2 regions of the Latilactobacillus curvatus JCM 1096 genome follow, and region 2 is predicted to be linked to the other one. Evidence: riboswitches for the same ligand, from Rfam matches in the RefSeq annotation. Region 2 holds a riboswitch; the other holds the start of a gene.
What was found. A riboswitch is a leader RNA that binds a small molecule or an ion and turns the genes downstream of it on or off. The one in region 2 is predicted to bind thiamine pyrophosphate.
Positions count from the first base shown of each region.

Region 1: linked by a shared signal. The riboswitch ahead of thiM (hydroxyethylthiazole kinase) and the one ahead of thiT (energy-coupled thiamine transporter ThiT) in region 2 are both predicted to bind thiamine pyrophosphate.

Region 1 is NZ_CP026116.1:1,464,300-1,468,733, forward strand. Features, by position in the region: gene nagE (N-acetylglucosamine-specific PTS transporter subunit IIBC) at 1-1,748, opposite strand, end outside; TPP riboswitch at 1,976-2,081, shown strand; gene thiM (hydroxyethylthiazole kinase) at 2,153-2,962, shown strand; partial or broken gene thiD (bifunctional hydroxymethylpyrimidine kinase/phosphomethylpyrimidine kinase) at 2,955-3,759, shown strand; gene thiE (thiamine phosphate synthase) at 3,752-4,423, shown strand.
Region 2 is NZ_CP026116.1:485,815-490,248, reverse strand. Features, by position in the region: gene xerS (tyrosine recombinase XerS) at 405-1,466, shown strand; TPP riboswitch at 1,609-1,705, shown strand; gene thiT (energy-coupled thiamine transporter ThiT) at 1,754-2,356, shown strand; gene LCU_RS02630 (heavy metal translocating P-type ATPase) at 2,415-4,208, opposite strand; gene LCU_RS02625 (hypothetical protein) at 4,307-4,434, opposite strand, start outside.

The DNA.
Region 1 (4,434 bases), 920 kb from region 2:
GTTTTAATCCCGATTGCATGTTTCGTTGGGAACACAGTCATAACAGTCCCATCAACTGGTGCAACAATTTTGCCGTCTGTTGGAATGACAGCATAGCCATCACCGAGCATTTTTTGAGCAAAAGTTGGATCATCAACATTTTCAATATCGATCAATTCACCATTAGCAACTGCATAGAAAACATTTGTTTCACCTGAGTTAATATCGCTATCAACAGGTGCTTCAACTGGTGCGGCAGCTTGTTCTGGTGTACTTGTTGCGATTGGCGTATTGTGGTTATAAAGTTCTTTTAAAGCATCAGCAACAAATTGGACTTCTGTCCCAATAATAATTTGAATGTTTGTTTTATCTAAAACGTTAATCCCAGCAGTACCAGCAGCTTTAATCGCTGATTGGTTAACATTGGCAGTGTCTTCTAATTGTAATCGAAGACGTGTTGTACAGTTGTCAATCACTTTGATATTGTCTTTGCCACCGATTGCAGCGTAGATCCGTTTTGCTTGAACCATGAATTTATCATCAGTAGCGTCTGTTTCAACGCCAGCAGTATCTTCATCAACAGCATCTTCTGCTTCACGACCTGGTGTCATCAAGTTAAATTTCTTGATGGCAAAGTTGAACCCAAAGTAGTAAATAACTGCCATGACCAACCCTTCAACCAATAACATCAACGGTTGGTTAGCAACTGGGTTTTTCAAACTTAAAACATAATCGACTAATCCAGCACTAAATGCGAAACCGGCTGTCCAGTGGAAGAAAGCAGCAACAGCCAATGAAATCCCTGTGAAAGCTGCATGCAATACATAAAGTGGCCATGCAACAAACATGAATGAGAATTCAAGTGGTTCTGTCACCCCTGTAAAGAATGACGCAAAACCAGCAGCTAACATCAATGAAGCTGTTGCTTTACGGCGTTCTGGACGAGCATTTTTGTAGATTGCGTAAGCCCCAGCAGGTAAGCCGAACATCATGACTGGGAAGAAACCAGCTTGATACATCCCTGTCTTACCAATCACAGCTGAACCATTCGCAAGTGATTTCGCACCACCCAAGAAATTCCCGATATCATTAATGTTAGCAACATCAAACCAGAACACAGAGTTCAAGGCATGGTGTAATCCGGTTGGAATTAATAAACGGTTGAAAAAGCCGTATAGACCGGCACCAAACCAACCCAATTTAGAAATTGCTTCACCAAATGACACTAATACTGTAAAGACGGCTGGCCAAACAAAGTACAAGATAGCTGAAACAACCATCATTGCAGTTGCCGCCATAATTGGCACTAAACGTTTCCCACTAAAGAATGAGAGGGCCATTGGCAACTTCACGTTGTGGAAGCGATTATACATTGCAGCCGCAATTAAGCCGGCAATAATCCCGATTAAAACATTCCCTTCAATCTTACCAAAAGCTGGGTTTACTTTAGCGATGTCTGATAAACCTTGCATCGCTTGAATTGAAGCAGGTGCCAAGATTGTCTTAGGCACTAAGAAAGCGACTAAACCAGCAAGTGCAGCTGCACCATCTTGATCCTTAGACATCCCGAGTGCTAAACCAACGGCGAATAATAATGGCAAGTTATTTAAAATTGCACCGCCACCGGCTGATAAGAAAATTGTAAAGACGTTTGCGTTTGAATCGCCATTGCCAACCCAGTTCGCAATCCCCATTAAAATTGCGGCTGCTGGTAAAACAGCAACTGGCAACATTAATGAACGACCCATTCGTTGTAAGTAATTCTTCATAAGTTTTTCTCCATTCATTTTTTTCGTTAATATGATTAAATCATTAATGTAAACGATAAGCAAGCGCTTAACAATCGGTATAGACCTTTATAAATAGCGGTTGAAGCGGTTTCATGCACACAAAAATATTGGTCTATACCTAAAAGTTAACAAATGATATCTGATTCACCAAATAAAACGGTTGCATTCACCTACCACACTCTCTATACCGAGGGTACAAATTAATCGCTTTGCACTAGGGGTGTTCTTAGAAGAACTGAGATAGGTTTGTACAGCCTGATCCCTTTGAACCTGTAAGTTCAGACTTGCGTAGGAAAGTGCCTTTCTTTAGACTACTCACACCACTTTTCTATGCATTCGTGCATCGTTAAGTGATTTTTTTAGTTTTTAAGGGAGGTTTTTATATGGTTGTTTCAATGTTAGAAAAAGTTAGAGCGCTCAATCCAATCGTTGCTAATGTCGCAAATGGCGTCACAATTGATCAGGTCGCCAACGCACAAAATGCAATCGGTGCCTCACCAATTATGTCTAATGCACCAGAAGAAGCGGAGGGAATTGTTACCATCGCACAAGCCATTACGATTAATATTGGTAGTTTGTGGGCACCACAGATTCAAGAAATGATGGCCCTAATGACCGCCGCTTATCAACAACAAAAACCCGTTGTTCTTGATCCAGTGGCAGTTAGCTCACTGGCCTACCGCCAGCAAATTATCGAGCAACTATTAATACTTGACACACCAACTCTCATTCGTGGTAATGCAGGTGAAATTGCTTATTTTGCTGGGATAGATTGGCAAGCAAATGGCATCGACGCCGGGCATGGAAATAGCGATCCAGTCATTATTGCTAAGGCCGCGGCCAATCGTTTACACACCATAATTTTATTAACGGGTCCGACCGACATTATTACAGACGGTCAACGCGTTACGCTGATTTCAAATGGTACCTCACTTTTTCAAACACATGTTGGTTCAGGTGATATGTTATCGGGTCTCTGTGGTGCATTTGTTGCAGTTCATCCTGCAGATCCCTACCAAGCCGCTATCGAAGCAGCCGCCACATTTGCCGTTGCCGGCGAACTAGTAGCCACAGCAATGGAAACACCGCTACCTGGGACCTTCTATCCCCAATTAATCGATTATTTATTCCACATTACCCCAGCCAAAGTAGCAAATACCGTCCAACTAAGTGAGGTGCCTACTCATGAATGAATTCCCACAAGCTCTAACCATCGCCGGTTCTGACAGCGGTGGTGTGCTGGTATGCAAGCTGATATTAAAACTATCCAAGAGCGCCATGTTTTTGCAACCAATGTAGTTGTCGCGATCACCGCTCAGAATACGCTTGGCGTTCAAGCCAGTCTGCCACTATCACTAATCAATCAACAATTCGCTTCATTGGCTACTGACTTTAAAATTCGTGCCTGCAAAACGGGAATGTTGGCAGATGCTGAACATGTTGCAACGGTCGCTGAAAATCTACGCCATTATGATTGGGGGCCGCTCACCCTTGATCCTGTAATGATTGCCAAGGGCGGTGCACAGCTACTTGCCGACGATGCCATCGATACCCTACGTACTGAATTATTGCCGCTAGCCACAGTGCTGACACCCAACTTACCCGAAACCGAAGTTCTCACGGGCAGCCGCATAAAGACAACAGCTGATTTCAAACAAGCGGCCCACCAACTCCAACAAATGGGCGCCAAGAATATCATTATCAAAGGGGCCATTTAGACTATCAATCACAAGCCGCCGATTACGTCCTCTAGGCTGATGGACAAGATGAATGGTTAACTACACCACGAATTGCTACTAAACGAACACATGGCACTGGAGATACGTTTTCAGCTTGTTTAACCGCCGAGCTAGCTAAGGGCACCCCTTTGAAAGCAGCAATTCATATTAGCAAAGCCTTTATCCAAGCCGCAATTGCTAATCCGATTGCTGTTGGTCACGGCCACGGACCAACCAATCACTGGGCTTATCAGGAGGTTCATCATGACTAACATTTCCCGGGAAATGTTCCAAACTTATTTGGTAGCGGGTACCCAAAATACCGGTATGGATGATTTTCTAAACATTCTCGAACAAGCACTACAAGCCGGCATTACCTGTTTCCAATTCCGTGAAAAAGGTGCTGGTAGTCTGCAAGATTCCGATGCGATTTTAAAGTATGCGACAGCGGCTCAAGCCCTTTGCCGCCATTATCAAGTCCCATTTATTATCGATAACAATCTCGATTTAGCACTTCAAATCAATGCAGATGGTATTCATGTCGGCCAAAGCGATCACCCGTGGCATAAAATTGAAACGGCCAAAGCACACGGCTTAATAACTGGTCTATCTTGCCACACTGAACAAGAACTTCACCAAAGTCATAATCAACCGATACTTGATTACATTGGCATTGGTCCAATTTTTCCAACCAATTCCAAAGAAGATGCTAAACCAGCACTTGGCACTAATCGCTTGCGTTTCTTAACGCAACAAAGTGAACTACCGGTTGTTGCGATTGGTGGTATCAACCAAGAAAACGTTGCTCAAGTCGCAAAGACTACCGTGGATGGAGTTGCCGTTATCTCAGCAATCACCCACGCCACAGATATCGCTCAAGCCGTCCAAGCATTACAAAAGCCATGGCACCGCAGTACTGATGAAAACCAATCGTAATTAACCCTTAT
Region 2 (4,434 bases):
AAGTTACTCAACGCCAATATGATGAATCAAACTGACTGGCCAACCGATATCGCCAAACTTAACTTTAAATGCAGAATTCATCTAAGCTCAGGCACAAATCCGTGATTAATCTGACGATTATGCCAGATTTTAATTGGTAAATACGCATATTAACACATCTTAGCCTTAAAACTCACATATCAAATCGTTAAAAAAGGCCTTAAACGTTGATATACCAGCTTTTAAACGGAATAAGGATCTTTAGGTTGCTGTGCAGATAGTCGAATAAGACCATCTGATCATCAGTTCGCGGAACGGTTTGCAATACAAGTGTTGTTAAAATTATGGTTTTAACAACACTTGTAGTATTCTCACCTCATTTTTGCTAAACTATCTTTAAACTGCTAATTAAGGAGTCTTCCATCATGGATCAACAACGTTACTTAGAACTCTGCGAAAAGCAACTCGCCAATCTTCCGGATTACATTCGTAAATTCTACATTAACCGCCAGGCAAACGCCTACTCTTCTGCAACGCTCTATCAATACTTACAAGAATACGTTCGCTTTTTCACCTGGTTAGTTGATGAACAGATCGTCGTGGTCCCCTCTATCGACCAGATGCCACTGACCGCACTCGAAAAAATGAAACTCGAAGATATTGAGCTCTACAAGATTTTTCTAATGAATAAGCGTAAACAAAATAACCATAAGCTCTCCTTTCAAGCCGTTAACCGCTCGATTAACGCATTAAATGCGCTCTGGTACTTCTTAACCATTGAAGCCGAACAAGCTGATGGTGAGCCTTATTTTTACCGAAACGTCATGAAGAAGGTGAAACTACTTAAAGCTTCAGAAACAATGGCGACACGTTCACGACACATCAGCAAACAACTGCTGACCGGTGAAAAGAAACACGACTTCATCACCTTCATGCAAGTTGATTACCCTAACTTGCTTTCTAATCGCCAACTGGCATCATACAAGCAAAATTGCGAACGCGATATTGCCATCTGTGTACTGGCGCTGGCAACGGGCATCCGACTATCAGAGTTGGCCCAAGCCAACATCAACGATTTGAATCTTGAACAACTTACAATTACCGTGATCCGTAAAGGCGGACAGCAAGATACTGTCCCAATTGCTCCGTGGAGTTTACCTTTTTTAAGGGATTACTGCCAGATTCGTAAATCACGCTATCTAAAAGAAGATAATGAACAAGCCTTATTTGTCAGTCGCTATCGTGGCAGCGCCAAGCGTATGAGCAACTATGCCATTGAAAAGTTAGTCGCGAAGTATTCTGAAGCATTTGGCGTGCGTCTCACACCACACAAGTTCCGCCATACACTTGCCACTGATCTCATGGCGGCAACTCATAGTGAAACAATTGTTGCGACCCAACTAGGCCAAACGACCACGCAAGCTACTCACTTATATACGCACGTCGTTGCTGATGAACAACGCTCGGCAATGGACCAGCTTGAATAGCCACTATTAGTGCTCTTCTTGGCAACGATTATCAATGTCGTTCTAACAGTCATTTGGTTTACATCAATTCGTCGATTTACACATTGCTTGACTTATACCAGCTATCGAGTATACTGAAAGCGTTCCTAAAAATTAAATGTTAACCATCGCAAAGGGGAGCCATTGGCTGAGAGTGATTTTAATCAGACCCTTCGAACCTGTTTGTTAAGACAAGCGTAGGAATTGTGATGGAGTTGAAATGATAACTCCTTTTTTGTGTTGGTTGAACAAGAAAAGGGGTTATTTTTATGCAACATCAGCGTCTATTGATTCAGATTGAAGGGGCAATCATCGCGGCATTTGCCGTGGCATTGGAATACATCCCCCATACAGTGGGGCCTTCCGCAATCGAAGTCTCCTTTGGGATTATCCCTATTGTAATCTACAGTTTACGCCGTGGTGCCATTCCTGGAATGGTCTCCGGCTTAATCTGGGGTCTACTAGACTTAATCTTACGTGGATTAGGAAACGGTAGTGTCTTGAACGTATGGCAAGGATTGCTAGAATTTACCATTGCCTTCATGGTTGTTGGTTTAGCAGGTATCTTACAACGACCTATTCAAGCAAGTATTCAAAATCATACAAAAGTCAAAACGATGACCCTTTTATGGATGGCCGCATTTTTTGGTACTTTTGCAAAATACTTCTGCCACTTCTTAGCCGGTGCCGTTTATTGGGGCTCATACGCTCCCAAAGGTATGAATGCTTGGCTATACTCACTCACTGTTAACGGTGGCAGCTTTATCGCTAGCTTCATTCTAACCGGCATCGTTCTATGTATTTGTTTAGCCATGGTGCCTAAGTTATATTTACCAAAAGACATGGTTTTACACGTACAATCTGAAAAATAAACAAAAAAAGAGCCGTATTAACACTTGAATGGTGTTAATACGGCTCTTTTTAATTCCCTTAACGATCCGTTCTAGCTCGTAATGCATATAAGATTGAAACTGTATCGACAACCTCTTGGAATAAAGCCCCCACTAATGCTGGAACAATCCCGGTGCTGGCAATCAACATTAACCCAATACAGATTGCAATCCCAATCAAAACCGCCTGGCGAGCAACGCGCATCGTGTCACGCGCGATTTGAACGGCACGACTAACCCGTCCTAAATCATCTTTTAGAATCACCACATCCGCTGATTCACTTGCGGCTGTTGCGCCATGGGCCCCCATCGCAATCCCGACATCAGCACTTGCCAGTGACGGTGCATCGTTGACCCCATCACCAACCATAATTAGTGGGCGTTGGTCTTGCGGTACTTGTTCAATTAAATGAATCTTATCGACTGGCAGACAGCCTGCATGGACGTCATCAATTCCGACTTGTTCCGCAATCTGGTGCGCAGTTGTCGCTTGATCGCCTGTCAACATCATCAAACGCGTAATCCCCAGTTGATGGAGCGTCTGCATCGTGGCCGGTGCTTCTGGTCGTAAATGATCGATAAACGTAATGTACCCCGCATATTGATCATTGATCGCAACGTAAACAGTGGTTTGTTCTTGCAGAGGCTGTTGCGCATCTGGCGTCACGAATTGATGTTTCCCAACACGAACCGTTTGTCCAGACGACAGCGTCGCAACTACCCCAGCGCCCGTTGCTTCTTTTAATGTTTCAATTGGTTGTAATTGTTCTACCTGTGCCGCTTTAACAAGTGACCGTGCTAAAATATGCGAAGATTCTTGCTCCGCACTAGCCGCCAATTGCAATAAATCGGTTGGTGCGATACCAATCACTGGCACAACTTGGTCAACCGTCAATTGACCATTCGTAATTGTTCCAGTTTTATCAAACGCTGCTGATTTAGCAGACGCTAATTTTTCAATTGTTGTGCCAGCCTTGACAATAATCCCGTTTCGACTAGCACGACTCATCCCTGAGATTAACGCGATAGGCGCTGCCAATATTAATGGGCACGGCGAAGCCACGACAAGCACTTCTGCAAACCGTACTGGATCCTTAGATAACCACCAAGCTACTCCAGCAATCACATACGCAACTAATGTAAATGGCACGGCATATCGATCAGCTAAGCGCACAAAATGCGCTGGTTGTGCCGCAGAGGTCTCTACAAGCCGTACAATTGCTTGATATTGGCTATTAACGGCTAATTGGTCAACTTGCATGGTAACCGACGTATCGCCGTTCACAGAGCCTGACATGAGCTCATCATTTAGTGCTTTTTCAACGGGGCGTGATTCACCCGTTAACGATGATTCATCGAATAAAGCACTTCCTGCAATAATATGCCCATCAACAGGGACCAATTCGCCAGGTTTAATAATCACTTGATCACCAACTTGAAGCTTATCGACTGAAACATCTTCGACCGCATCATTAACAAGGCGATGCGCTGTTTGCGGAGAATTATCAAGTAATGTCTTTAACTCACGGCCTGCTTTATGCGCTGCATAGTCTTCCAATGAGTCGCCACCAGTTAACATGACCAAGACCATTAATGCTGCCCAATATTCACCGACCGCTAACGTCGCAATAATAGCGGTAATCGCTAATAGATCCACCCCGTATTGACCAGATTTTAGCGTTTTAATCATCTCAATAAACATCGAGAGCGCTACTAAGCTCCCCGCTAAACTCACTAAAATCTGTGCCCACAATGGCTCATGTAGCAAAAACGCCAAGCATAGCGCAATCACACCCACACTAATTGTTAAGGCAAACTTGATGGTATGTTTCATCGTCAATCGCTCCTTCTTATGAATTCATTTACATTATAACACATTTTTAGTTAGATTAGAATAATTCCAATCTGGTGGCACACAAAAAAGCCCCCAAATTAATGAGGGGTCTTTTTTGCAGATAGTTGGTTTATAATAGCAGTCTGCACGGCAGTCATCGCTGCTAATAATAGAGTCATTCGTTTTATCACGGGTGATGTTTTTTTTTGATTAGAGAGTGCTTTTT